3 regions of the Pseudomonas sp. nanlin1 genome follow, and region 1 is predicted to be linked to each of the others. Evidence: predicted binding sites of a transcription regulator. Region 1 holds the regulator's gene; each other region holds the start of a gene.
What was found. The regulator FliA, encoded in region 1, starts transcription of late flagellar genes. The targets are predictions, from matches to a motif close to CTAAAGTTTNNNNNNNNNNNGCCGNTAA.

Region 1 (9,729 bases):
CCGAATTTACATGTGTTGGCTTATCAGGAAATTCCTGACAACAAACAAGTCACCATCGTTGCGACAGTAGGGCCCAACGGCTGAGGTAGTGGGTTATGCAAGTGAAGCGATTTTTCGCCGCCGATATGCGTCAGGCAATGAAGCTGGTCCGTGATGAGCTGGGCTCCGATGCCGCCATCATCGGTAACCGCCGCATTGCCGGCGGCGTGGAGCTGACCGCTGCGCTGGACTACAAACTGTCCGCGCTGGCGCCGCGCGTGCCTAACCTCGAGTTGGAAGAAGAACTGCGCAAGACCCAGTCTCGCATCGTCACAGCCCAGGCCGAATTGACCCAGCGCAACGACAGCGACACCACCGCCAACCGTCAGCTGTTTGCCGGCTTGCCGCTGACCGCTGCCGAGCCTTTGATCGAGCCCCACTTCGAAGAGCCTGTGCGTCCTGCAGCTGCACCGGTCGCCGCGCAAGCCGCGGTCGACCGCAGCCTGTTCGACTCGATGCGCTCGGAACTCAATGGCCTGCGCGAACTGCTGGAAGTGCAGTTGGGCTCGCTGGCCTGGAACCAACTGCAGGGCAGCCAGCCGCACCAGGCCAACCTGTGGCGGCGCCTGCTGCGCATCGGCTTGTCGGGCCCTCTGGCCCGCGAGCTGCTGGAATTGACCAGCGATATCAAAGAACCCAAGCAAGCCTGGCGCATGTTGCTGGCGCACCTGGCACGGATGATCGTCACCCCCGAGGTCGAGCCCCTGGAAGAAGGCGGCGTGATCGCCATGGTGGGCCCCGCGGGCATGGGCAAGACCACCACCCTGGCCAAATTGGCCGCGCGTTATGTGCTCAAGTACGGCGCCCAGAGCGTTGCCCTGGTGAGCATGGACAGCTTCCGTATCGGTGCCCAGGAACAGCTCAAGACCCTCGGCCGTATCCTCAATGTTTCGGTGACCCAGGTCGACCCAGGCCAATCCCTGGTCCAGGCCCTGGAACCACTGCTGCGCAAGCGCGTCGTATTGATCGACACGGCAGGCCTGCAAGCCAGCGACCCGGCCCTGCGCATGCAACTGGAAAGCCTGGCCGGGCGCGGTATTCGCGCACGCAATTACCTGGTATTGGCAACCACCAGCCAGAAGCAGGTGCTCCAGGCCGCCTACCACAGCTACAAGCGCTGCGGTCTGGCTGGTTGCATCCTGACCAAACTCGACGAAACCGCCAATCTGGGCGAAGTGCTCAGCCTGGCGATCAGTCATCGACTTCCGGTGGCCTATCTCACGGATGGCCCACGTATCCCAGATGACCTGCACCTGCCGCGCCGCCACCAGTTGGTCAGTCGCGCGGTCAGTGTGCAGATGCAGGAAGAGCCCAGCGAGGAGGCCATGGCCGACATGTTCGCTGATCTCTACCACAGTCCGAATAAGCGGGTGGGCTGAGGTGATGAGCGTCAAGAAACTGCAATCTTCCTACATCGATGGACTGCCACGCTTTATTCGGATGTTCGAATGTGCAGCCCTCCGTGTGGCCCCGGTCTAGACAAGGTAAAGAACGAACATGGGTAGCATGCATCCCGTACAGGTGATCGCGGTGACCGGCGGCAAAGGTGGCGTCGGGAAGACTAATGTGTCAGTGAACTTGTCACTGGCTCTGGCAGAGCTTGGCCGCAGGGTCATGTTGCTGGATGCCGACCTGGGGCTGGCCAACGTCGATGTGCTCTTGGGGTTGACGCCCAAGCGCACGTTGGCAGACGTCATAGAGGGTCGTTGTGAGCTGCGCGACGTGATGTTGCAGGGGCCAGGTGGCATCCGCATCGTCCCGGCGGCTTCAGGCACCCAGAGCATGGTGCATCTGTCCCAGGCGCAGCATGCCGGGCTGATCCAGGCCTTCAGCGACGTCGGTGACAACCTCGACGTACTGGTGATCGATACCGCTGCCGGTATTGGCGACTCGGTGGTCAGCTTCGTGCGCGCTGCGCAGGAAGTGCTGCTGGTGGTGTGCGACGAGCCCACCTCCATCACCGATGCTTACGCGCTGATCAAATTACTCAACCGGGACTACGGCATGAACCGTTTCCGGGTCTTGGCCAACATGGCGCAGAGCCCGCAGGAAGGGCGCAACCTGTTTGCCAAGCTGACCAAGGTGACCGACCGTTTCCTCGATGTCGCGCTGCAATACGTGGGTGCGGTGCCTTACGACGAATGTGTACGCAAAGCGGTACAGAAACAACGCGCGGTGTATGAAGCGTTTCCGCGCTCCAAATGTGCCCTGGCCTTCAAGGCCATCGCGCAGAAAGTCGACACTTGGCCACTGCCTGCCAACCCAAGGGGGCATCTCGAATTCTTCGTCGAGCGGCTCGTTCAGCAAACCAGCGCGGGGCCAGTATCATGAGTGCTAGCGGATACCGTATGTACAGCAAGGCTTCTAGGGAATCGCAACAATACGAGTTGATCGAGCGCTACGCGCCCTTGGTCAAGCGTATTGCTTATCACCTGTTGGCACGTCTGCCCGCCAGCGTGCAGGTCGAGGACTTGATCCAGGCCGGCATGATTGGCCTGCTAGAAGTGTCGACCAAGTACGACTCGAGCAAAGGCGCCAGTTTCGAGACCTACGCAGGTATCCGTATCCGCGGCGCCATGCTCGATGAAGTCCGCAAGGGTGATTGGGCGCCGCGTTCGGTGCACCGCAACACGCGAATGGTCAGCGACGCGATTCGGGCAATTGAAGCAAAAACTGGCCGTGACGCTAAAGATCATGAAGTTGCGGCCGAACTCAAGTTGAGTCTGGATGATTACTACGCGATTTTGAACGACACCCTGGGCAGCCGCCTATTCAGTTTCGACGACCTGTTGCAGGACGGCGAACACGAAGGCCTGCACGAGGATGGCGCTACAGGATCGCTGGAGCCGTCGCGGGACCTGGAAGACGAACGTTTCCAGGCGGCGCTGGCTGATGCCATTGCCAACCTGCCCGAGCGGGAAAAGCTGGTGTTGTCGCTGTACTACGATCAGGAGCTGAACCTCAAGGAAATCGGTGAAGTGCTGGGTGTCAGCGAGTCACGGGTCAGCCAGTTGCACAGCCAATGCGCGGCGCGTCTGCGCGGGCGGTTGGAAGACTGGCGGGCTAGATCGTAGAGAAATACGCGGGTTTGGGGGGAGGGCGGATCTGTACCGGGCTCGCTCCGGGGTGATCAGGTAAACACCACTGGGTGTTGGCCCGGCTCACTACGAAGTAGCCTGCTTTGGCAGTCGCTGTACTGGTTAAACGGATTCGATTTGATTGCGTGCCCAGGGGCTGGGTGCGTTCAAGACTGCTGGAGGTCTAATTGGACAAGAACATGAAAATCCTCATCGTTGACGATTTCTCGACGATGCGGCGGATCATCAAGAACCTTTTGCGCGATCTGGGGTTCACCAACACGGCGGAAGCCGATGACGGCATCACTGCATTGCCAATGTTGCAAAGCGGTAACTTCGACTTTTTGGTCACCGACTGGAACATGCCTGGCATGACCGGCATTGAACTGCTCAAGCAGGTCCGTGCCGACGAGCGTCTGAAAACCATGCCGGTATTGATGGTGACCGCCGAAGCCAAGCGTGAGCAGATCATCGAAGCGGCCCAGGCCGGTGTTAACGGCTATGTGGTCAAGCCTTTCACCGCCCAAGTGCTCAAAGAGAAGATCGACAAGATCTTCGAGCGCGTCAACAGCTGATGACCGCCACGGGGGCGCTATGGACAATAAAGATTCATCTTTGGCCGACTTCGAGTCGACCCTGAAAAGACACGCTACTGAGCTCGTGTCCAGCCTTGAAAAAGGCCGTTTCGGCGATGCAGTAGACCTTATTCATCAGCTCAACCAGACCCGCGACCGTGGCCTGTATCAGGAAGTCGGTAAGCTGACCCGTGAGTTGCACAGCGCGATCGTCAACTTTCATATCGACCCCCATATGCCTCAAGCCGAAGAGGTGTCGCAGATCACTGACGCCACCGAGCGGCTGTCGTACGTGGTCAGGCTCACCGAGAACGCAGCCAACCGAACCATGGACCTGGTGGAGCAGAGCACGCCGGTGTCTGAGGCCCTTGCGACCGATGCCAAAGCGTTGAGCCTGGATTGGGAACGCTTCACGCGCCGCGAGATGGACGCCAACGAGTTTCGCCTGCTGGCTCCTAAAATCAGCGAGTTTCTCAAACGCAGCGATACTGAGTCTCACCAACTGACTGCCAACCTCAACGACATTTTGTTGGCGCAGGATTATCAAGACCTTACGGGCCAGGTGATCAAGCGCGTCACGCAATTGGTCACTGAAGTGGAAAGCAATCTGCTCAAGCTGGTGCTCATGGCCAGCCACGTCGATCGCTTTGCGGGGATCGATCATGATCACCAAGCGATCGTTGCAGAAAAAGATAAAGAAAAAGATCCATCCAAGGGTGAAGGTCCGCAGATTCATGCCGATAAACGTGAAGACGTTGTATCTGGTCAGGACGATGTCGACGATCTGCTATCCAGCCTGGGTTTCTGACAGGGTTTCAGGAAAGTCCGCTGACGTGGCTCAGGGGCTTTCCGGCCAGAACCGCCAGACTGTGTTGACCGTTAACTAATCCCAGGGAGCACCCACATGAGCTTCGGCGCCGACGAAGAAATCCTCCAGGACTTCCTGGTAGAGGCCGGCGAAATTCTTGAGCAACTGTCCGAGCAACTGGTCGAGCTGGAAAGCCGCCCAGATGACGCGAACCTGCTCAATGCAATTTTTCGCGGTTTTCACACTGTAAAAGGGGGCGCCGGCTTCCTCCAGCTCAACGAGCTGGTGGAGTGCTGCCACATTGCCGAAAACGTGTTCGACATCCTGCGCAAGGGTGAACGCCGCGTCGACTCGGAACTGATGGACGTGATCCTCGAAGCACTCGATGCGGTCAACAGCATGTTCAGCCAGGTCCGTGAACGTACTGAGGTCACCCCAGCCACCCCCGAACTGCTCGCCGCGCTGACGCGTCTGGCCGAGCCTGCCGGTGCCGAACCTACCCCTGTTGAGCCAGCGCCTGAGCCTGCACCGGTAGCCGAGGCGGCTGATATCACTGATAACGAATTCGATCACCTGCTCGACTCCCTCGACAGCGTCACCGTGGAGCCCACTGCAACAGCGCCCGCAGCGGCTGCCAGCGATGAAATCACCGATGACGAATTCGAATCCCTGCTCGACCAATTGCACGGCAAGGGCTCCTTCGCCCCTGAGGCGCTGGCCCCTGCCGCTGCGGTAGCAGCCAGTAAAGCCCCGGCCAGTGACGAGATCACCGACGACGAGTTCGAGTCGCTGCTCGATCAGTTGCACGGTAAAGGCTCGTTCACACCCGATGCACTGGCGCCCGCTGCTGCCGCTACTCCGCCTGCGGCCAAAGCGCCGGCAGCCAGTGGTGGCGACAACATCACCGACGACGAATTTGAATCACTGCTCGATGAGTTGCACGGTAAGGGCAAGTTCACTGAGGTGGCGGCTGCTCCGGCCGCTGCCGCAGCGCCCCCGGCACCCGTGGCGAAGAAGCCCGAGCCGGTCAAGGCCGAGGCGCCCAAGCCAGCCGCCGCTGCAGCGCCTGCGCCTGCCGCAACCCCGGCCAAGGCGGCAGTGCCTGCCGAGAAACCGGTGGCCAGTGAGGCAGAAACCACCGTGCGGGTCGATACCGCGCGGCTAGATGAAATCATGAACATGGTCGGCGAACTGGTGCTGGTGCGTAACCGCCTGGTGCGCCTGGGGGCCAATAGCGCCGACGAAGCCATGTCCAAGGCCGTGTCTAACCTTGACGTGGTTACCGCCGATCTGCAAACCGCGGTCATGAAGACGCGTATGCAACCGATCAAGAAAGTCTTCGGGCGCTTCCCGCGCCTGGTTCGTGACTTGGCCCGGCAGCTGAAAAAAGAAATCAACCTGGAGTTGATGGGCGAAGAAACCGACTTGGATAAAAACCTCGTCGAAGCCTTGGCCGACCCGCTGGTCCACTTGGTGCGTAACGCCGTCGACCACGGTATCGAATCGCCGGAAGAACGCGAGGCCTCGGGTAAGTCCCGTGGCGGTCGTGTGGTCCTGGCGGCCGAACAGGAAGGCGACCATATCCTGCTGTCGATCTCCGATGACGGCAAGGGCATGGACCCAGTGGTGCTGCGCGCCATTGCGGTCAAACGTGGGGTCATGGACAAGGACGCCGCTGACCGTCTCAGCGACACCGAGTGCTACAACCTGATCTTTGCCCCGGGCTTCTCGACCAAGACCGAAATCTCCGACGTATCGGGCCGTGGCGTCGGCATGGACGTGGTGAAAACCAAGATTTCCCAGCTCAATGGTTCGATCAATATCTATTCGACCAAGGGCCAGGGTTCGAAGATCGTCATCAAGGTGCCGTTGACCTTGGCGATCATGCCGACCTTGATGGTCATGCTTGGCCACCAGGCCTTCGCGTTCCCACTGGTCAACGTCAACGAGATCTTCCACCTGGACCTGTCGCGCACCAACGTGGTCGATGGCCAGGAAGTGGTGATCGTGCGGGACAAGGCGCTGCCGCTGTTCTACCTCAAGCGTTGGCTGGTCAGTTCGGCTGCCCATGAAGAACAGCGCGAAGGCCATGTGGTGATTCTCTCGGTGGGCACCCAGCGCATCGGCTTTGTGGTCGACCAACTGGTGGGCCAGGAAGAGGTGGTCATCAAGCCTCTGGGCAAGATGCTCCAGGGCACACCTGGCATGTCAGGCGCCACCATTACCGGTGACGGTCGCATCGCGTTGATTCTCGATGTACCGAGCATGCTCAAGCGCTATGCGGCTCGGCGTATCTGATCTTGATGGCGTGGTAACCCCACGCCGTCTAATGGAGTGTTTATGGCAGTCAAGGTCCTGGTGGTGGATGATTCCGGTTTTTTCCGCCGTCGTGTCTCGGAAATTCTCTCGTCGGATCCGAATATCCAGGTAATCGGTACCGCCACCAACGGCAAGGATGCAATCGAACAAGCGCTGGCGCTCAAGCCGGACGTGATCACCATGGACTACGAGATGCCGATGATGGACGGCATCACCGCCGTTCGGCATATCATGCAGCGCTGCCCGACCCCGGTACTGATGTTCTCTTCACTGACCCACGAAGGCGCGCGGGTGACCCTCGATGCGCTGGACGCCGGGGCAGTGGATTTCCTCCCCAAGAATTTCGAAGACATCTCGCGCAACCCTGACAAGGTCAAGCAGATGCTCTGCGAGAAAGTCCATTCCATCTCGCGCAGTAACCGTCGTTTCAGTCATTCAACGCCTGCTGCGGCAGTGACGCCTGCCCATCATGCGCCGGCCAGCGAGCGTAGCGTGCCTGCTCCGCGGGCTGCCACGCCAGCCCCGGCAGTACGCAGCACAGCGGCACCGGCGCCATCGTCGACCCACTCGCCGACACCCAAACGCAAGGCCTACAAACTGGTGGCTATCGGTACCTCCACCGGTGGCCCGGTGGCGTTGCAGCGGGTGCTGACCCAGCTCCCTGCCAATTTTCCGGCGCCTATTGTGTTGATTCAGCACATGCCGGCGGCGTTCACCAAAGCGTTCGCCGAGCGCCTGGACAAGCTTTGCCGTATCACCGTCAAAGAAGCCGAAGACGGTGACGTCTTGCGCCCTGGCCTGGCCTTGCTGGCGCCGGGGGGCAAACAGATGATGGTCGACGGGCGCGGCGCGGTGAAAATTCTGCCAGGCGATGAGCGCCTGAACTACAAGCCCTGCGTGGACATCACCTTTGGCTCTGCGGCGAAATCTTACGGCGACAAGGTGCTGGCGGTGGTCCTCACCGGCATGGGCGCCGACGGCCGTGAGGGCGCTCGCCTGCTCAAGCAGGGGGGCAGCCAGGTGTGGGCCCAGGATGAGGCGAGCTGCGTGATTTATGGCATGCCTATGGCCATCGTCAAGGCCAACTTGGCCGATGCCGTGTACAGCCTCGATGACATCGGTCGCCACCTGGTGGAGGCCTGCGTCTGATGGATGTTTTGAGCCTGATCGGTATTATTCTGGCGTTCGTCGCCATCATTGGCGGCAACTTCCTTGAGGGCGGGCACCTGTCCGCCTTGCTCAATGGCCCGGCGGCGCTGATCGTGATCGGCGGCACATTGGCGGCGGCGTTGCTGCAAACGCCCATGAGTGCGTTCAAACGCGCCCTGCAAATCGCTCGCTGGATACTCTTCCCGCCACGTATCGACTTGTCCAGCGGCATCGACCGTGTGGTCAATTGGAGCCTCACGGCGCGCAAGGAAGGCCTGCTCGGCCTGGAAAGCGTGGCCGACGTCGAACCCGACAGCTACGCGCGCAAGGGCCTGCAATTGCTGGTCGATGGCGCAGAACCGGAGGCGATCCGGAGTATTCTCGAAGTGGATTTCCTCACCCAGGAAAGCCGCGACGTGCAAGCGGCCAAGGTCTACGAGTGCATGGGCGGTTATGCGCCCACCATCGGCATCATTGGTGCGGTCATGGGGCTGATTCACGTGATGGGCAACCTGGCCGATCCTTCGCAACTGGGCAGCGGTATTGCCGTGGCCTTCATCGCCACCATCTATGGCGTGGCGAGTGCCAACCTGGTGCTGTTGCCCATGGCCAACAAGTTGAAAGCGATTGCCCTGCGCCAGTCGCGTTACCGAGAAATGCTGCTGGAAGGCATTCTGTCGATTGCCGAGGGCGAAAACCCCCGGTCCATTGAATTGAAGCTGCAAGGCTTCATGGACTGATGGAATCACGGAGTAGCCATGGCCCGACGTCGCCACGCTGAAGAACATGAAAACCACGAACGCTGGCTGGTGTCCTACGCGGACTTTATCACCTTGCTGTTCGCGTTCTTTGTGGTCATGTATTCCATTTCCTCGGTCAACGAAGGCAAATACAAAGTGCTGTCCCAGGCTTTGGTTGGCGTTTTCAACGACCCCGACCGTAGCCTGCGGCCCATCCCTATCGGCGACGAACGGCCGTTGACGGTCAAACCGGCCGAGCCGCTGATCAAGGACAGTGAGCAGGTAGACGCGGCCATCAGCGCACCGGATGCGCTGCAAAGCATCGCCGATAATGTACGTGACGCCTTCGGAGACTTGATCAAGTCCGATGAGCTGACAGTACGCGGCAATGAGCTGTGGATCGAGATCGAACTCAAGTCCAGCCTGTTGTTCGGCAGCGGCGACGCCATGCCCAGCGATAAGGCGTTCGAGATCATCGAAAAGGTCTCGAAGATTCTCAAGCCCTTCGACAACCCCGTCCACGTCGAAGGCTTTACCGACAACCAGCCGATCCGTACCGCGCAGTACCCGACCAACTGGGAACTCTCCACCGCCCGGGCGGCCAGCATGGTGCGCATGATGGCCATGGAGGGCATCGACCCGCGCCGTATGGCGGCAGTCGGTTACGGTGAGTTCCAACCGGTGGCCAGCAACGATACCGCCGAAGGCCGCGGTCATAACCGCCGGGTGGTGCTGGTGATCTCGCGCAACCTGGACGTGCGGCGCAGCCTGACTGGGTCCGGCAGCGCTAATGTCAAACCGGACGCGGCAATGAAGCGGGCTGGCACACAAACTGCACCGACGCCCATGAAGCCTTTATCGCCGCCGCCAGCCGTCAAAACCCCGGCACCGGCATTATGAATTTACACCTCCACAGTCTCGGCCAGGCGATCTTCCTGGTGCGTGGGAAAACAGCAGAATGAGAGTTTGGGCAGTCGCCAACCAAAAAGGTGGAGTCGGTAAAACCACCACATCGATCGCCT
Region 2 (9,729 bases), 2.3 Mb from region 1:
GGCGGCCAGGAGACCGTACAAGCGCTGTCGGCGCTCCTGGGTAGGCCCACCATGGCTGTGGACACGACGCGCGGGCTGGCACCGCCGCAGACGGCGTTTATTCGGGAGGCTGAGTGCATCGGTTGCACCAAGTGCATCCAGGCCTGCCCAGTGGATGCAATTATGGGCGCGGCCAAACTCATGCACACCGTGATCACCGCCGAGTGCACAGGTTGTGACCTCTGCGTCGCGCCGTGTCCGGTCGACTGTATCGACATGCTGCCACTGCCCAGTGACGTCATGCCGCCCGTGGTAGCGGGCTTCGCCGACAATGATGCGGCCCTGGAGGCCCGCTCGGCCCGCCGTGCCCGGGCCCGTCGACGTTTTGAACAGCGTAACGCGCGGCTTGCCCAGGCCAAGCAAGCGCGGCGCCTGCCCCAAGCACCAGGCCCGGAACCCACGTCCGTCGCAGCGTTACCCACGCCCGAGGCGCGGCAGACCGCTGTGCAAAGGGTCAGAGCACAGAAGGCCGCAGCAGCTGAAAGCGAACTTAAAAAGGCCAGAAGCGCTGTTAGCATGAGCCGTGCCCAACTGTACAAATCGCTAAAGGCTTTCGGTTCGCCACCGACCGCCACCCAACATAGCCGCTTGAGCGCGCTGCAATTGGAACTCGACGCGGCCGAAGCCGCTCTGACACGCCTGATAGCGGGGGCCAACCCGCCAACCGATGAAAGAGGCCGTTGAATTGTGAATGCCGTAAAACGCCTGGAGATATTTCGCAGGTTGAAAGAGGACAACCCAGAGCCGAAAACCGAGCTGGCCTATTCGTCCCCTTTTGAACTACTGATCGCAGTCATTCTCTCGGCCCAATCGACCGACGTAGGGGTCAACAAGGCCACTTCCAAGCTGTTTCCGGTGGCCAATACACCGGCTGCTATCTACGCGCTGGGGGTGGAAGGCTTGTCGCAGTACATCAAGACCATTGGCTTGTACAACAGCAAAGCCAAGAACGTCATTGAAACGTGCCGGCGCTTGATGGAGCTGCATGGCGGCGAAGTACCCGCAGAGCGTGCGGCACTTGAAGCGCTGCCCGGGGTGGGCCGCAAAACCGCCAACGTAGTGCTCAACACCGCCTTCAGGCAACTGACCATGGCGGTCGACACCCATATTTTCCGCGTCAGCAACCGCACGGGCCTGGCCCCGGGCAAGAACGTGCTGGAGGTGGAGCGTAACCTGATGAAGTTCGTCCCCAAGGATTATCTTCTGGACTCTCACCATTGGCTGATCCTTCATGGGCGCTACGTATGCCAGGCACGTAAACCACGCTGTGGCAGTTGCCGAATAGAAGACCTGTGCGATTACAAGCTCAAGACCTCAGACGATTGAGGCGCTATTAACCAAACCGATCAACCGATTGAAAAAAACTTTTTTACCCCGCCGAATATTACCGATATAAGGTGCGCCAACAGCATTCCACTATGGGGAGTTGAACATGAGCGCGGCGACAGAAGAAGAGCTGGAAGCGGACGATGACTTCATCGCAATCGAGCCTGAGGCAGAAGAACCCGAGGCACCGGTTGAGGTGGCCAAGACCAACCTGAACAAGCGGCGAACCATCGACAACCTACTGGAAGAGCGCCGCCTGCAAAAACAACTGGCCGACTACGATTTCGATTTTTAAACCAGGCCGTGACGTTGCGCCAGCTCAATCAGGTCGACCAGCGACCGGGCATTGAGTTTGAGTAACAGGCGGGTTTTGTAGGTGCTCACGGTCTTGTTGCTGAGGAACATGCCGTCGGCTATTTCCTTGTTACTTTTCCCCCGTGCCAACTGCTGCAGGACCATCATTTCGCGCCCTGAAAGGCGCTCTACCATGTCTGTTTCAGTCACTTTGCCCAGGCTGGCTCGCACGGAGTGCAATGCCTGATTGGGAAAGTAACTGTAGCCAGACAATACCGCCTTGATCGCACTCAGCAGCTCGGTGAGGTCCTGCTGTTTGCACACATACCCCGCCGCGCCCGTCTGCATGCAGCGCATGGAAAAATGCCCAGGGGCCTGGGAGGTCAGAACCAGGACGCGGATAGGCTTGGCCGATGCGGTAAGGCGTGCAATGACCTCCAGGCCGTCGAGCTTGGGAATGCAGATGTCCAGAATGACAATGTCGGGCTCTTGCTCACGAGCCAGCTGCAATGCATCCACTCCGTTGTCCGTTTCTCCGATGACCTCGTAGCCGTGGCGTTCCATCAGGATACGCACCGCTAAACGAATGACAGGATGATCATCCACGATCAACACTTTATTCATGAGCAAGTCCAATTTTCGCTGTTCGTTTTTTTAGAGCCAGCACAATAGCCTAGTCCTTGGACGCTTTGCATTGCTGACTCACCGGACACTAAGAGCAGAGACCTGCCCTACATTAGAGAAGGATATTTCCTACAGAAATCCTCGCCAAACAACTAACCATCTAGCTCTTTTGAGCGCTGACACCGAGCTGCTATAACCAGGCAACTTCAGCATTGCATACCCACCGGCAGGCTTCAATTGAGTATTTTCTTACAACTCAGTCAACCTGTTACAACTGAAACATCCGGAACCATAGCTCGATGCTAGCTCTCCCATCGACTGGCGACTAAATGGAAAAAATACATATACAAATGCTACTGATTACGACACTCGCCTAATCTAATGTCCATCGGCCAGCCACCGGCCACCTTCACAGCGAGGACATCGCCATGAGCGAACCCAACCGGAATGTGGGCAGCCCCCTAGCCCTCATCGCTATTTTTGCCGCCATCACCGAAGCGTCGGCGCTGGCATCGCTACCGTTTCTGGACGCCAATAGCCAGGGCATATACACCTGGTTTCTAGTGGGGTTCCCACCGTTCCTGACGTTACTGTTTTTTATCACGTTGAATTTCAACTACAAGGCGCTTTACTCGCCGGCAGACTTTCGCGATGAAGACGGCTTTCTTCAGGCCATCGGCAGTCGCCAAAACCCTGCGCCATCCGCGGTATCTGCCCCGATCCAGGGCCCGGTACAGCCGCTCTGGGAAACCGAGAGCGGCATCAGCAGGGTGCATCTGGACGACCTTTGCGACCTGTTCGTGCTCGATGGCGCGGCGTTGGGCTCAGCACCCCAGGCGACCCAAGCAGTCGAAGCGCTGATCGACGATTGTCTGCATCGGCGCAGCTTCAAAGATATTAGCAAGCATGTCATCTTGTTATTGGTCGATGATCGCCACCCGGCTATCAAGTCGCACTTGGTTAAACTTTTTATGGACAGCACGGCAATGCCAAACACCAATTCATCCAATAACACGATGGCCATACTCGATGTCAACAAGGGAACCGTTAGTTCATTCTCCAACTAGACTAACCCGCGTAAGACCTATAAAAAAAACCCGGCAAAAGCCGGGTTTTTATAATGCTTCAACGGCCAATCAAAACAATTTTCGGCCTTTGTTAGCCGCAATGCGCATACGCAGTGCATTGAGTTTGATAAAACCTGCCGCATCGGCCTGGTTATAAGCGCCGCCGTCCTCCTCGAAGGTGGCAATATTGGCATCGAACAATGACTGGTCAGACTTACGACCGGTCACGATCACATTGCCTTTATACAGCTTCAAGCGCACGACACCGTTCACATGGGCCTGGGAGGCATCGATCATCTGCTGCAACATCACCCGCTCAGGGCTCCACCAGTAACCGGTGTAGATCAGGCTGGCGTACTTAGGCATCAGCTCATCTTTGAGGTGAGCGACTTCACGGTCCAGGGTGATCGACTCGATGGCGCGGTGGGCACGCAGCATGATGGTGCCGCCAGGGGTCTCGTAGCAGCCACGAGACTTCATGCCCACGTAACGGTTCTCGACGATATCCAGCCGGCCGATACCATGCTCGCCGCCGATACGGTTCAAGGTGGCCAGAACCGTCGCCGGGGACATGTCGACGCCGTCCAGGGCAACGATGTCGCCATTGCGGTAAGTCAGCTCCAGGTATTGCGGGGTGTCAGGTGCACGCTCCGGAGAGACGGTCCAGCGCCACATGTCTTCTTCGTGCTCGGTCCAGGTGTCTTCCAGCACACCTCCCTCGTAGGAAATGTGCAGCAGGTTGGCGTCCATCGAGTAAGGCGACTTCTTCTTGCCGTGACGCTCGATTGGGATGTCGTGTTTTTCGGCGTAGTCCATGAGTTTTTCCCGCGACAGCAGGTCCCACTCGCGCCAAGGCGCAATCACTTTAACGCCCGGTTTCAAGGCGTAGGCACCCAGTTCGAAGCGGACTTGATCGTTGCCTTTGCCGGTCGCGCCGTGGGAAATGGCGTCAGCACCGGTTTCGTTGGCGATCTCGATCAAGCGCTTGGCAATCAGCGGCCGCGCGATGGAGGTGCCCAGCAGGTATTCGCCTTCGTAGACCGTGTTGGCACGGAACATGGGGAACACGAAGTCGCGCACGAACTCTTCGCGCAGGTCATCGATGTAGATTTCTTTCACGCCCATGGCTTGCGCCTTGGCGCGTGCGGGCTCGACTTCTTCGCCCTGCCCCAGGTCAGCAGTGAAGGTCACCACTTCGCAGTTGTAAGTATCTTGCAGCCACTTGAGGATCACCGAAGTGTCCAGGCCGCCAGAATACGCCAGAACGACCTTGTTTACGTCCGCCATGCCATCACTCCACGGGGTTCTACTGAAAGCCGTCGATTCTACCGGTCATGGCTACAGATTTACAGCGGCGCGACAGCTTAGGACGTGCAAGCGACAGTTTTTCCCCTACAGACAACGCCTTGCGTCACTCAAGAAACTGCGGCAGGTTTGCTTGGGTCGACCTTACCGGTGGGCGCGGGTACGGCAGCGGGCGCTGCAGGCGTGGCGGCCGGAGCGGGGGCCGCCGTGGGCGCCACGCGGTCGAGTTCGATGTTTACGCGGCGGTTACGCGCGCGGTTGGCTGGGGTGGTATTGCTGGCCAGCGGGTAGCGCTCACCATGGAAACGCACGGTGATCTGCGACTCCGGTATGCCCTTGGCCATCAGGTAGTCTTGTACCGCCAGGGCGCGTCGGCGGGACAAATCGCGATTGGTCAGGCGGTTGCCGCTGTTGTCCGAATGGCCATTGAGCTCGATATGGTTAACCGTGGGGTCTGCCTGAATAAAAGCGATGATCGTATCCAGGCGCTTGCGCCCGGCCGCGTCCAGATCCACCCCGCCGCCGGGAAAACCGACCTGGGTTTCGCGCACCTGATCAAAATTCATTGGCAACAACTTGGCGGTGCACGCCTGGTAGTCGCTATAAGCCTTACCGAATTTCACCGGTAGAACTCTAACCTCCATAGGTCGGCCGACTTCCGAAGAATAATTGCGTACCACGGTGCTACGGCCTTCCAGCAGCCCGCTGAGCAGGCGCGAAGCCTGGCCCTGGGAGCTGTTGAGCAGCACTTCATTGCCGCCGACCCGCACCGACCCCAGGTTGACGTCGCCACGCCCGGGCTGCCAAGCCGGGCCAGCCGAGAGCAGGGTCGCTGAACCATTGCCCAGCACGTTGCTATTGGAGGTCAGGCGGAAAATCGCCTGCTCGCCGGCACGGCGGACGAATTCGCCCGCGCCGAAATCGGCGATCGGTTGGCTCAGCCGACATTCGAAGGCGTCGCCTTCGACCTTCCACTCCACATTCTCCAGACGCGTCTGGAAAGTCATGGCCATGGCAGGCAGGCTGGCAAACATACTGAGCAAGGCTAGATAACGCTGGCGCACGGTCGGCTCCACAGGTTGTTACGGCATACCTCCGGGCTATCGGTCGGCACCGGCGAAACTTGATAGCGGGTGCCTGAATCGGTCTTTTCCGGTAGCATTCCCCCCAGTTCGAACCGCCTGGAATCCCCAATGTCCGACCGCCTGACCCTTCTGCGTCCCGATGACTGGCATATCCACCTGCGTGACGGGGCCGTGCTGCCCCACACCGTGGCCGATGTCGCGCGCACCTTCGCCCGCGCCATCGTCATGCCCAACCTGGTTCCACCGGTGCGCAGCGCCGAAGACGCCGGCGCCTACCGCCAGCGGATCCTGGCCGCACGCCCTGCGGGCAGTGCTTTCGAACCACTGATGACGCTCTACCTGACCGACCGCACCCAGCCCGAAGACATCCGCGCGGCCAAAGCGTGTGGTTTTGTCCACGCCTGCAAAATGTACCCGGCCGGTGCGACGACCAATTCAGACTCTGGCGTGACCCACCTCGATAACATCTCGGCGGCCCTGGAAACCATGGCCGAGGTCGGCCTGCCCCTGCTGATCCACGGTGAAGTCACCCGTGCCGAAGTCGACGTGTTCGACCGCGAGAAACTTTTTATCGACGAACACCTGCGCCGCGTGATCGAACGCTTCCCGGCCCTGAAAGTGGTGTTCGAACACATCACCACCCGTGAGGCCGCGCAATTCGTCGCCGAGGCGGGGGCCAACGTCGCGGCCACCATTACCCCCCAACACCTGCTGTACAACCGCAACCACATGTTGGTGGGCGGGATCCGCCCGCACTTCTACTGCCTGCCGATCCTCAAGCGCAGCACCCATCAGGTTGCCTTGCTGGACGCCGCCACCAGCGGCAGCCCAAAGTTTTTCCTCGGCACCGACTCGGCTCCCCATGCACAACACGCCAAAGAGGCTGCCTGCGGGTGCGCTGGCTGCTACACCGCCTACGCCGGCATCGAGCTCTACGCTGAAGCGTTCGAGCAGCGCAATGCCCTGGACAAGCTCGAAGGTTTTGCCAGCCTGCATGGCCCGGCGTTCTATGGCCTGCCCCATAACACCGACACCATTACGTTGGTCCGCGAAGAGTGGACCGCACCGGCCAGCTTGCCCTTCGGCGAGCGGTCAGTCATTCCGTTGCGCGCGGGTGAAAAACTGCGCTGGCGCCTGCTGGAGAAACACGCGTGAGTGAAGACAACTACGACGACGAGCCCGAAGCCGGTAACGGCGGTGGCCCCAAGCACCCCATGGCCGCGCGCTTTCGCGGCTATCTGCCGGTGGTGGTCGACGTCGAAACCGGTGGCTTCAACTGCGCCACCGATGCCCTACTGGAAATCGCTGCCACCACCATCGCCATGGATGAGAAAGGCTTCGTATTCCCCGACCACACCTATTTCTTCCGTGTCGAGCCCTTCGTTGGGGCCAACATCGAGGCGGCGGCGTTGGAGTTCACCGGGATCAAGCTGGACCACCCGCTGCGCATGGCGGTCAGTGAAGAAAGCGCCCTGACCGATATCTTTCGCGGAGTTCGCAAGGCCCTGAAAGCCAACGGCTGCAAACGCGCCATTCTGGTCGGCCACAACAGCAGCTTCGACCTGGGTTTTCTCAATGCCGCGGTGACCCGCACCGACATGAAGCGCAACCCGTTTCACCCGTTCTCCAGCTTTGACACAGCCACGCTGGCCGGGCTGGCCTATGGGCAGACCGTACTGGCCAAAGCGTGCCAGGCCGCCGATATCGATTTCGACGGCCGTGAAGCCCATTCGGCGCGTTATGACACCGAGAAGACCGCCGAGCTGTTCTGCGGGATCGTCAACCGTTGGAAGGACATGGGCGGTTGGCAGGACTTCAACGACTGACGCTACAAATCCCATAAAAAAACCGGCACTCGTAAGAGCGCCGGTTTTTTTATGCGCCGCAGGCCGTTACAGCTTGCCGGCATTCTCGCTCAGGTAAGCCGCGACGCCCTCTGGCGAGGCGGTCATGCCTTTGTCGCCTTTCTTCCAGTTGGCCGGGCATACTTCGCCGTGCTCTTCGTGGAATTGCAGGGCATCGACCAGACGCAGCAACTCGTCCATGTTCCGGCCCAGGGGCAGGTCGTTGATGATCTGCGAACGTACCACCCCGTTAGTGTCGATCAGGAAGGCGCCACGGAAAGCCACACCGCCTTCGGATTCGACGTCATAGGCTTTGCAGATTTCGTGCTTGGTATCAGCCGCCAGGGTGTATTTCACCTGACCGATACCGCCTGAGTTGATTGGGGTGTTACGCCAGGCGTTGTGGGTGAAATGCGAGTCGATCGACACGCCAATCACTTCGACATTGCGTGCTGCGAAGTCAGGGATGCGGTTGTCCAGGGCGATCAGCTCGGACGGGCAAACGAAAGTGAAGTCCAGTGGGTAGAAAAAAACCAGACCGTATTTACCCTTGATGGCCGAAGACAGGGTGAAGCTGTCAACGATTTCGCCATTGCCCAATACAGCGGCGACGGTGAAGTCCGGGGCCTTCTTGCCGACGAGTACGCTCATTCGATATCTCCTGAAGTCTGTGGAATGAAGCGGCCTATCATACACGGTTGTCCGTGAAAGATCGGCGACAGCCCTGCCGTGCGCCCATGCCGCGCCTATAGCCAAAGCAGCAGTCGTCGAGAGTCAACACAGTTTCACCTTTGAATTGCATTTGGTTGAACAGCGGCGCGAACTTTTCCGGGGTTTGCAGCAAGTGAGTAGCGATGTTGTTCATGTGCTGAATGATCAACGTAAAAAAACGCTCGAACTCTTGTTCGTCCTTCCACACTGGCAAGCACTCCGGCGCGCCCCAAAGCAAGCCGTACCAGTCATCAAATTGCACAGCCTGTGGCCCGGAGACCAGGGCAGTGAAAAAACCGTCGAGTTCGGAAACACTCAATACCGAGGCTTCACTGCTGTATTTATCCAGTACCTCCTCAAGGTAGTTGATTTCGTCTTCGCTGAGCGGTTTGCTGCTGATGGGCTATGCATGACTGTAGGTCACTGAAAGGGCTGGCGATGAGGTATTCAAGCGCGAAGCCCAACCGAGCTCCAGCAAAAACCCTGTCCTAGCAGCCTGTATCCCATAGAGGCGAAGAGCTCGGGGGCAAGACCCCCTCCTACAGTCGGTCGCTGCCCCGTAGGAGGGGGCCTTGCCCCCGAGCTCTTGGTCACAGCCCAGCGCACATCGTCAACGGTAGACGCAGCCCCCGTTTGCTGCTCAAGCCTTGGCCAAGCCAGGCTGCAAAAGCCACTCGGCGCTGTCGTTCCAAACATCCATACGGGTAATTTTGCCGTGGCGTACCTCGAAACGGTCCAGGTAGCGGTTGCCGGAAAAGCTGCGGCCGTCGGGCCACTCCCCGTACAAGGTGCCCATCGAATACACCACCGTGTGGTCGCCACGGTCCATCCAATCGAAATCGCCCAAGGCCTTTTTCACCCAGGCATAGCGCCCGCCATTAAAGGCGGTGATGGTTTGAGGGTCGGGCATGGCCCGGCCGCCGGTAAAGGTGATCGCCACGTCGTCGCTCATAAAGGTCGCCGCAAGAACCGGGTCAGGCGCCATGGAAGCGGCGAGAAAATTGCTAACAATCTCTACAGCGGAATTATCGTATGACATCGGTATAGCTCCTGAAAAAACTTCCTATGGAAGGCGGCGGATGCTTCCGCGCGGTGCGTCATGCCTTAAATTAGCGCATGAAGGCGGGGGTTAACCTTTGAGAACCTAGAGCCATGGGTGCGCACAGCGCTGGCATTGTACTTGCTAGCAATATTTGTGCAAAAGCTAGCAATCAGGAGATTTGACCATGGCTCTTCAGCTTTCAAGGCTCTACCCTTCGCTGCGCCCGTTCATGGCCGCGATGACGCTCAACATCGCCCTGCTGAGCATGGCGCAGGCAGCCGAGCCACCGATCAAGGTCGGCTTGGTCGCCGCATTGTCCGGCCAGTCGGCTAAGTCTGGAGAGGCCCTCACCCGGGGCTTGACCATGGCCATCGATGAGGTCAATGCCAAAG
Region 3 (9,729 bases), 1.6 Mb from region 1:
AGCGCCAGCAACGAGCCTAGCTCGGCGCAGCTCATACAGGCCCTGGGAATCTGAACAGGCAGTGGCAGCGCTCGCCGTTTGCGTTCAGACTGGGGCTTTTCCACTGAGCCAGGCCATGTCACGCATTCCCGAAGCCAGCCAGATCCACAGCCGCCTACGCCTGCGTCAACTGCGTCTGATGCTCAACCTCAAGGAATTCGGCTCACTGCGCCGGGCCGCCGACGAAATCGGCATGACCCAACCGGCGGCGACCAAAATGCTCCACGAAGCCGAAAGCCTGCTGGGTGTCGAGCTGTTCGAGCGCTTACCACGGGGCATGCGTGCCACGCCCTACGGCGAGACCGTGATCTACTACGCGCGCATGGTGTTCGCAGAACTTTCGGGCATGCGCGAAGAGTTGGTCGCCCTGGAGTCCGGCAACCTCGGGCGGGTCAGCGTCGGGGCCATCCCCGCTCTGGCCTCGGGCTTGCTGACCCGTACCATCGCACGGCTGAAGCAGAGCCACCCGCGCCTGTCCATGAGTATTCAGGTCGACACCAGCGATGTGCTGGTCCAGGCCCTGCAACAGGACCAACTGGATGTCGTGCTCGGGCGCATCCCCACCGGCGCCCGCGCCGATGATCTACTGTTCGACAGCCTGGGCGAAGAAGAACTGTGCGTCATCGTGGGCGCCCAGAACCCCGTCGCCAGTTTGAAAAAAATCGATTGGCAAGGCCTGCAAAACCTCACCTGGGTCTTGCAACAGCACCCCAGCCCCATGCGTGCCATCGTTAACCAGGCATTCCACAACGCTCGGGTGGACATCCCCAGCAGCGTGGTCGAGACCACTTCGATCATGACCCTGCTGTCGCTATTACAGCAGACCGATATGATTGGGGTCACACCGCGCTCCGTGGTCGACGACTACCCTGGGCGCCACCTCCTGGCGGTCTTGCCGATCACCTTCGTGCCGCGCCTGCCGCCCTTCGGCCTGGTCACCCGGCGCCACCGCATCAAGTCCTCGGCCATGCAAGCCTTTATCAACGCCGTGAAAACCGAACACGGCCAACCCGCTCTCAGCCCCACTCACCCGACCGTCGCGAAAAAAGGCGCCGCCACTCCATGAAAACTTCTTTGCACTTACACCTGCCCGGCTGGGCGCGACGCCTGCTACGGCCTCTGCTGGACCCCTACCGGCGCTACCGCCACGCGCGTTACATCCACGCCGCCCGGGTGGTCATGGGCTTGATGGTGTCGATCCTGATCACCACTGGGCTCAACCTGCCCCACGGCGAGTGGGCGTCGGTGACGATGCTGATCGTCATCGGCGGCCTTCAGCACCATGGCAATATTGGCAAAAAGTCAGTGGAGCGGGCCTATGGCACATTGATCGGGGCCGCCCTCGGCCTGGCGGTGGTCGCCCAGCAGAACTACCTGGACATGCCCCTGCTCACCTGGCTGTTGATGTCTTTGGCCTGCGGCTTCTTCGCCTACCACGCTATCGGCAAGGGCGGCTACACCGCGCTGCTCTCGGCCATTACCCTGTTCATCGTCGCCGGCCATGGCTACAACCCAATCACCGACGGCCTGTGGCGCACGGTCGATATCCTTATCGGTATCGTCCTGGCCCTGGCTTTTTCCTTTGCGCTGCCGCTGTACGCGGTGTATTCGTGGCGCTACAACCTGGCCACCGGCCTGCGCGACTGCGCCACGGTGCATGGGCGGATTATCAGCGGCCAGTCAGTGAATGCCGACGAACACCTCAAGCTAATGGCCAAACTGAATGCCAACATGGTGCAGTTGCGTTCGCTGATGCCGTCGGTTTCCAAAGAAGTGCACATTTCCACCACCGAGCTGGATGCGATTCAACGCCACTTCCGTATGTGCCTCAGCACCCTGGAAATCCTCGCCAACTTGCGCCCCTCGGGCAGCGACCAACAGGCCATGGCCCAGTTGCAACTGTGCCTGGCGAGTGAAAACCGGCACATTCGCCGGCAACTGATTGGTATGGCTCGCGCCCTGCGCGACGGCGCCACCGAACGCCTGGAACGTACCCGCGAAGTGGCGGAGCCCTGCGAGGTGCCGGCGCAGTTGACCGGCTACCGCCTGCTGACCCTGCAACTGGCCGACAACATCGACGGCCTGCAGCAGCGCCTGGCAAAAACCGCCAAGCGCTGGAAGATCTGACTCACGCCAGCATGGGGTACAGTGAGAGCACCAACAGCGCGGCCATGCTCAGGTTGAACACCAACAACCAGCGTGGCTCACGCAGCACATTGCGTAAAGCGCTGCCACAGCCGGCCCAGATGAACACGCTGGGCAAATTGACCAGGGCGAACACCGCCGCGATGATAAACACGTTGGTGATATAGCCCTGGGAGGGCGTGTAGGTGCTGATTGCACCGACCGCCATGACCCACGCCTTGGGGTTGACCCATTGGAAAGCGGCGGCGGCGAAAAAACCCATGGGCTTACGGCCCGCAGCCGATTCACTGGCCAGCGGCCCCGACGTGGCGATCTTCCAGGCCAGGTAAAGCAGATAAGCCGCCCCCACATACCGCAGCAAGGTGTACGTCCACGGCAGTAGCCTGAATACCTCACCCAAGCCCAGCCCTACGGCGATCACCAAGAGCATAAAGCCGACGCTGATCCCCACCGCATGGGGTATGGTGCGGCGGAACCCGAAGTTCACCCCGGAGGCCAATAGCATGGTGTTATTGGGCCCTGGGGTGACCGAGGAGACAAAAGCAAATAACGTAAACGCGGCGAGCAGGTTGTACGAGAGCAGCATGGGGAGCATCCCGGCAATGTGTTGGCCAGGCAACGTTAGCGGATGCACCCGCAGGCTTTGTCATACAGTTACCGAGTAATCAGCCGCTACACTTGGTGGGTGAAGCCCCCCTACCCCACACGGGTTTTCCTACCCAGCGGAGCAGTTGCAGTGACTCAACGCTATACCGGCATCGCCCAAGCACTGCACTGGCTGACCGCAGGCGCGTTATGTTTTTTGCTGCCATTTGTATGGGTCGCGGAAAACTTCCCACCGGGGCCGATCCGTACCTTTTGGTACATGGCCCATGAATCCATGGGCATCAGCGTGTTGCTGCTCGTGCTCATGCGTTTGACCTGGCGCTGGCGCCACCGCCCGCCACCTCCGCCGCAGGCCACGCCGGCCTGGCAACGCTGGGTTAGCGCAACCAACCATGGCTTGCTGTACCTAGTGTTGCTGGTCATGCCCGTCACGGGCTACTTAATGGCCGGCAACGGCCAGGCCGTACCGTACTTCTGCATACTCAACCTACCAGGCTTCAGCCAGCGGGCCGCCTTGGGCGTCTGGGCCAATAGCGTGCATGTGGCCGGGCAGTTTGCGTTGTACGCGCTAATCATTTTGCATGTGGCAGCCACGGTTTGGCATGTCGCTATACGCCGCGATGGCCGGCTCGAACGGATGCTGCCCGAACAGCGAAAAGAGCCCCGATAAAAAAGTTTCCCTATCACCATTGATCGGCGACCAACGGTAGCGCGCCACTTAAAGTTTGGATCCTGTGCGTCGATAAACGTTTCGACATATGGCACATTGACATGTAGGGACCGATGCAAATTTGCTCGTGTTTTCAGTCACTGGGCGCATATACCCTACAGCACGCCACGGATCCGGCCGCATCAGGTGACGATCGCCATGTTTAGTAAACTCAGCATTTCGCAAAAGCTTTATCTTTCATTCGCCACTATCGTGAGCATCATCCTAGTACTGGATATTGCGGCCTACCGGGGTTTCGACAAAGTCCAGGACGCGACCCTGAGCAATGTGCACACGTATAAAGTGCTCAGCGAAGCGCGCTTGGCCCTGGAACAATTGATCAACATCGAAACCGGCATGCGCGGGTTTGTCATTGCCTCCAAAGAAGCTTTCCTGGAACCTCAAGTGGCCGGTGAACAGTCGTTCAAAGCCCACTTGGAAGAACTCAAGTCCTTGACCCGTGACAACCCAGAGCAGCAGGCGCGCCTGAATAAATTGGGGCAGTTGCAAACCAGCTGGCTGAATGAAGATGTGCATCCGGTGATCAACCAGCGTCGTCAACTCACTCAGTCGGGACAGCCTGACGACGAACTGGTCCAGCGCATCACCGCCGGCACCGACAAAGCCAAAATGGACGCCATGCGCGGCCTGATCGATGAAATCATCCAGACCGAAACCCTGCTGTTGGCCAAGCGTAGCCAGGAAATGGCCGATGCCAAGGCCAGTGCCGTGACCGTACTGGTCTACGGAGGTATCGCCGCCGCCCTGCTGTCGATCGTTCTGGCCTATATGTTGGGTCGTAGCACCACTGCACGCTTGCAACTGGCAATCGACGCGGCCACCGCCATCGCCAATGGCAAACTGGACACGGTGATCGACACCAGTACCCACGACGAATTACCGAAAGCGTTCGACCGCATGCAGAACCGCCTGCGTGAAATGATCCAGCAGATCAGCCTGGCCGCCAACCAACTGGTTCAGGCGGTCAATCAGATCTCCGGAGCGTCTAAGCAGTTGTCCGGGGCGATTCAGGAGCAGTCCAACGGTGCTTCGGCCATGGCCGCGACCATTGAAGAACTGACCGTGAGCATTGGCCACGTGTCGGAAAGCGCCAACGAAGCCCACGAGATTGCCAGCCGCTCGGGCCAGCAATCTAAAGAAGGTGCCATGGTCATCGAAAGTACTTTGACCAGCATGAATGGCATCGCCCGCACCGTGCAGCAGTCCTCGGCTCAGGTGGCCGGCCTGGGTCAGCACTCCGAACAGATCTCGTCCATCGTCAGCGTGATTCAAGGCATCGCTGACCAGACCAACCTGTTGGCCCTCAACGCCGCCATCGAGGCCGCCCGCGCGGGTGAACAAGGCCGTGGGTTCGCGGTGGTGGCCGACGAAGTTCGTCTGCTGGCGCAAAACACCGGCAAGTCGACCAAAGAAATCGCCGGCATGATCGAGAAGATCCAGGCCGGTGTGCGCGAAACGGTGGAAAGCATGCGCAGCGGTGTGGGCGAAGTGAATGAGGGGGTCGCCATGGCTGGCAGTGCGGGCTCGGCTATCGTTGAGATTCGCGACAGTTCGAGCCAAGTGCTGAGCGTGGTCGACCAGATCTCCTTTGCCCTGCGCGAACAAAGCGCCGCCACCCACGACGTTGCCCGTAATGTGGAACGCAGCGCGCAAATGGCTGAGCAGAACAACCTGTCGGTGCAAGATCTGCTGCAGACCAGCAACAGCCTGGGCGAGCTGGCCAACAGCTTGCAGCAAGAAGTGCGGCGCTTTCAGCTCTGAACCCGGTTTGAGCGGTGCGCCCAGCGCGCCGCTTTACACATAGCTCAGCGGCAGCACCGTGGTGTACTTGATTTCTTCCATGGCGAACCGCGAACTGATGTCAGACAGCCCCGGTAGCTGGATCAGTTGCTTGTACACGGCGTCATAGGCAGCGATGTCCGGCACCACCAAGCGCATCAGGTAGTCGGTGTCGCCCGCCATGCGGTATAGCTCCAACACTTCTTCAATGGCGGCGACCTTCTCATGGAAGGTCTTCAGCCATTCGGCGCTGTGCTGGTTGGTCTTGATCGAGACGAATACCGTCACCCCCACATTCAGTTTGGTACTGTCGAGCAGCGCCACGCGCTTGCGCAGAATGCCTTCTTCTTCGAGCTTTTGAATGCGCCGCCAACAGGCTGTGGTGCCCAGGCCAATCTGTTCGGCAATGGCACCCACGGCGCGGGTGCTGTCGGTCTGCAGAATCTGCAAAATCGCCAGGTCGAATTTATCCATGTCGGGTGGTCCAGGCCGTTGGGCCGATCATCCTAAATTCAAATGGCGCGCAATAACATCATTGATCCGCACCCTGGGCCATTCAGGCTGAATAGCGGTGGGGCCGATGATTCATGGCGATGATCAGGTTCAGCACCAGGGCGCCGCCGATCGACGCTAACAAAACCTGCAGGCTGACCACGTAAAGCGCGGCCAGCAATACGCAGACATCCACCACCATTTGCAACTTGCCAGCCCGAATACCCAGGCGCTCCTGCAGGTACAGCGCCAGGATGTTAACCCCGCCCAAGCTGGCTTTGTGACGAAACAGCACGATAAAACCGAGCCCCATGATCAGGTTGCCGAACAGGGCGGCGTACACCGGCTGCAGTTGATCGATATGGATAAAGCGCCCATGCAGGTCGGTGAACACCGAAACCAGTGCCACGGCGCAGAAGGTCTTGAGGGTGAAAGCCCACCCCATACGCCGCACAGCCAGGTAATAGAACGGCAGGTTAATCACGAAAAACGCCGTGCCAAACGACACCGGCCAGGCATAGTGCAGCAGAAAAGCCACCCCAGCCGTGCTGCCGGTCAGCGCACCGGCTTGGCGCAAGAGCATCAGGCCAAAGGAAACCATCAAAGTGCCGATCAGCACAGCCAGCACGTCTTCCAGCACGCTGTGCCGCACATCTGGGGGGGTGATTGCCTGGGCCATAAGTTTCGCTCGATTCACGCAGTGTGCGTGAATCATACGCAAAACGTGCATGCGCGTGCGTGGTAGCCCATGATCAACTGCGCCTGCTCCAGGCTGATGCGCCGCCGGGAGCACTGCCGCAGTGGCACCTGGCTTCGTTCTTGCTGAACCCGCCACAGCGGTGATTCTAACCGCAATCCCCATCGCCTCAGTCGAAGAGCCCTGCGCCTATGAAAAACCCCGTCATCCTTAGCCTGCTGTTAGCCCTGCCCGCCCTCGCCCACGCGCAGGAGCCGCCGTCGCACCTGGATTCAGTGCTGCAACAAGGGGAACTGCGGGTCTGCACCACCGGCGACTATAAGCCCTACTCCTATAAAAACGCGGGCGGCGATTATGAAGGTATCGATATCAGCCTGGCCAAAGCCTTGGCCGATAGCCTGGGGGTCAAGGTGCAGTGGGTGCCCACCACCTGGAAAACCCTGCTGCCAGATATGCAAGCAGGCAAGTGCGACATCGGCGTAGGTGGTATCTCGGTCACCCTGGCTCGGCAGCAGAAAGCCTTCTTTAGCAGCACCCTGGACGTGGACGGAAAAATCCCCCTGACCCGCTGCGAAAACCAGGCCCGCTACCAGACGGTCGAGCAAATCAACCAGCCTTCGGTGCGCTTGATCGAGCCCGCTGGCGGCACCAACGAAGCCTTCGCCCACGCCTTTTTACCCAAAGCGCAGTTGATCCTGCATGACAACGTCACGCTGTTCCAGGAACTGCTGGACGGCAAAGCCGACGTGATGATTACCGAGGCCTCCGAAGCGCTGTACCAGCAGAAGCTCAAGCCGGGCTTGTGCGCGGTCAACCCGACCCAGGCGCTGCAATACGGTGAGAAAGCCTACTTGCTGCCGCGCGATGATATGGGCTGGAAACTCTACGTAGACCAGTGGCTGCACCTGAGCAAAGCCACCGGGGCGTATCAGAAGGTCGTCGGGCAGTGGCTGGCGGCGCCTTAATGCCTACCACGGGGCGTGCACGTGCACGCCCCGTGGTCATCACTTGGCAAAATCGCTCCACTTCGGGGCACTTTGGTAACAACCAGCCCTGCGGCTCCCCTCCCTGATAACGCCGTTGTATCGCCTTTTCAATGACTTAAGCCTGGCTGGCAAGCGCTGGCACAGGCTTTGCTTCGCCTGAAATACATCTGATATATCAGAGTATTTTCAGGACACCCAAGATGGCTGAACCGATCGATCTTGCCCAACACCGTCGCCCTTCTGGCATACCCAATAGCAATGCCGCCCAGTTGCGTGAACTGGCCTACGCGCAAATCAAGCAGCGCATCATCAGTTGCGAACTGCGCCCTGGCGATTCCATCAACGAGGCGCAACTGGCCGCCCTGTTGGGTTTGGGCCGCACGCCGATCCACCAAGCGCTGCATCGCCTGGAAGTCGAAGGCATGGTCACCATCATGCCGCGCAAGGGCGTGATGGTGACCGCGTTGTCGCTCAATGACGTGCTGGACATGATCGAGGTACGGGTCAGCAACGAACAACTGTGCATCAAGCTCGCCGTAGAACGCGCCCATGATTCGGACATCAAGGCGATGCGCGACATTCTCGACCGCACTCCAGCGTTACTGGCCAGCCATGACGTGCCGGGCTTGATGTCACTCGACCTGCAGTTTCACCTGTCCATCTCGGCGGCCGCGCGCAACCGGGTGCTGGCCGATTTGTTGCGCAAACTGCATGAAAAGCAGGCGCGCTTCTGGTTTTTGACCCTATCGGAGAACCACCACAGCGAGCGTATCTACCAGGAACACCTGGAAATCCTGCACGCCTTGGAACAGCGCGACGGCGCCGCTGCGGTCGCTGCCGTACACCACCACATCGATGATTTTCGCCGCGCAATCATGCGCACGCTCTAAAAGGACCCTAGCCCCATGACGCTTATGACATTTCACGTAGTCGGCCAAGGCGAGCACCTGGCCAATATCGAACACTTGATCATCGCCGGTTGGGCCGGCCGTGACAGCGCTGCGGTCGAGCACCATATCGCGGAACTTGAGGCCATCGGCGTGCGGCGGCCGACGCAGATTCCCTGTTTTTATCGAGTGTCAGCCAACCTGCTGAACGATGCCCAGAGCATCCAGGTGCCAGGCGCGGATTCGTCCGGGGAAACTGAGTTCGTGCTGATCCACAGCGAAGACGGTTTGCTGGTGGGCTTGGGTTCGGACCATACCGACCGCAAGGTGGAAAGCTACGACGTCACCGTGTCCAAGCAGATGTGCGACAAGCCGATTGCCCGTGAAGTCTGGCGCTACGCCGAAGTGCGCGACCACTGGGACCAACTGGTGATGCGCACCTGGCGGGTCCGCGATGGCGAGCGCGCTTTGTACCAGGAAGGGCCGGTGACCAGCCTGCTGGCGCCCGAGACGCTGCTGGGCAAACTCAACAGCCAGGCTTCCCTGCCCGCCGGCACAGCGATGTTTTGCGGCACTCAGCCGGTGATCGGCCAGTTGGGCTATGGCGAAGCCTTCGAAATGGAATTGTACGACCCGGTTTTGGACCGCCGCTTGCGCCACGACTATACCGTTGAAGCCCTACCGGTGGCGCAGTGATGACCATGACCAGTATCCGCCAACAAGCCCAAGCCCTGGCCGCTGGCCATAGCACCAGTGAAGCGCTGATCGAGCAGAGCCTGCAGGGCATCGAACTTCACCGTCGCCAAGGCGGTAGCGCCTATATCAGCGTTGACGCTGACGGCGCCCGGCAGGCCGCCCGGGCCAGCGACCTGGCGCGGGCAGCGGGCTATGTGCCTTCGCCCCTGGCCGGCCTGCCGGTGTCGATCAAAGACCTGTTCGACGTGGCCGGGCAAGTCACCGCCGCGGGCTCCACGCTACTTGCCGACAGCCCTGCGGCGGCCCTGGATGCGCCCGTGGTGCAACGCCTGCGCAATGCCGGAGCAATCCTGGTGGGGCGCACCAACATGAGCGAATTCGCCTTCTCCGGGCTCGGCCTCAACCCCCACCACGGCACGCCCTTGAGCCCTTGCGCCGAAGGGCGCATCGCTGGCGGCTCCAGCTCCGGTGCGGCGGTCAGTGTTGCGCTGGGCCTGGCGGTCGCGGGGCTGGGCACCGACACCGGTGGCTCGGTGCGTATTCCGGCGGCGTTCTGCGGGCTTACCGGGTTCAAGCCCAGCGCCCGACGAGTGCCCCTGAGCGGCGCTTTCCCGCTGTCGGGCAGCCTGGACTCCATCGGCCCGCTGAGCCACAGCGTCGACGATTGCGCCC

Region 2: a site for FliA is predicted at 5,756-5,783, ahead of QCL65_RS19420 (flagellar protein MotY). Genes of this name have one in related genera too.
Region 3: a site for FliA is predicted at 3,509-3,536, ahead of QCL65_RS16365 (methyl-accepting chemotaxis protein). Genes of this name have one in related genera too.

Annotation. Positions count from the first base shown of each region.
Region 1 covers NZ_CP124218.1:1,922,829-1,932,557, forward strand. Annotated here, with positions in the region: gene flhA (flagellar biosynthesis protein FlhA) at 1-84, shown strand, start outside; gene flhF (flagellar biosynthesis protein FlhF) at 96-1,418, shown strand; gene fleN (flagellar synthesis regulator FleN) at 1,537-2,370, shown strand; gene fliA (RNA polymerase sigma factor FliA) at 2,364-3,113, shown strand; gene cheY (chemotaxis response regulator CheY) at 3,317-3,691, shown strand; gene QCL65_RS09075 (protein phosphatase CheZ) at 3,711-4,499, shown strand; gene QCL65_RS09080 (chemotaxis protein CheA) at 4,596-6,797, shown strand; gene QCL65_RS09085 (chemotaxis response regulator protein-glutamate methylesterase) at 6,840-7,967, shown strand; gene QCL65_RS09090 (flagellar motor protein) at 7,967-8,707, shown strand; gene motD (flagellar motor protein MotD) at 8,726-9,607, shown strand; gene QCL65_RS09100 (ParA family protein) at 9,666-9,729, shown strand, end outside.
Region 2 covers NZ_CP124218.1:4,212,037-4,221,765, forward strand. Annotated here, with positions in the region: partial or broken gene QCL65_RS19390 (RnfABCDGE type electron transport complex subunit B) at 1-705, shown strand, start outside; gene nth (endonuclease III) at 727-1,365, shown strand; gene QCL65_RS19400 (PA3496 family putative envelope integrity protein) at 1,472-1,660, shown strand; gene QCL65_RS19405 (response regulator) at 1,657-2,283, opposite strand; gene QCL65_RS19410 (hypothetical protein) at 2,712-3,350, shown strand; gene QCL65_RS19415 (argininosuccinate synthase) at 3,420-4,637, opposite strand; gene QCL65_RS19420 (flagellar protein MotY) at 4,766-5,719, opposite strand; gene pyrC (dihydroorotase) at 5,849-6,895, shown strand; gene rnt (ribonuclease T) at 6,892-7,566, shown strand; gene QCL65_RS19435 (peroxiredoxin) at 7,633-8,235, opposite strand; gene QCL65_RS19440 (UPF0149 family protein) at 8,273-8,695, opposite strand; gene QCL65_RS19445 (nuclear transport factor 2 family protein) at 8,936-9,334, opposite strand; gene QCL65_RS19450 (ABC transporter substrate-binding protein) at 9,522-9,729, shown strand, end outside.
Region 3 covers NZ_CP124218.1:3,518,317-3,528,045, forward strand. Annotated here, with positions in the region: gene QCL65_RS16340 (anti-sigma factor family protein) at 1-54, shown strand, start outside; gene QCL65_RS16345 (LysR family transcriptional regulator) at 116-1,105, shown strand; gene QCL65_RS16350 (FUSC family protein) at 1,102-2,166, shown strand; gene QCL65_RS16355 (LysE family translocator) at 2,168-2,770, opposite strand; gene QCL65_RS16360 (cytochrome b) at 2,921-3,460, shown strand; gene QCL65_RS16365 (methyl-accepting chemotaxis protein) at 3,659-5,281, shown strand; gene QCL65_RS16370 (Lrp/AsnC family transcriptional regulator) at 5,315-5,773, opposite strand; gene QCL65_RS16375 (YitT family protein) at 5,856-6,470, opposite strand; gene QCL65_RS16380 (transporter substrate-binding domain-containing protein) at 6,680-7,453, shown strand; gene QCL65_RS16385 (GntR family transcriptional regulator) at 7,675-8,364, shown strand; gene QCL65_RS16390 (DUF2848 domain-containing protein) at 8,380-9,057, shown strand; gene QCL65_RS16395 (amidase) at 9,057-9,729, shown strand, end outside.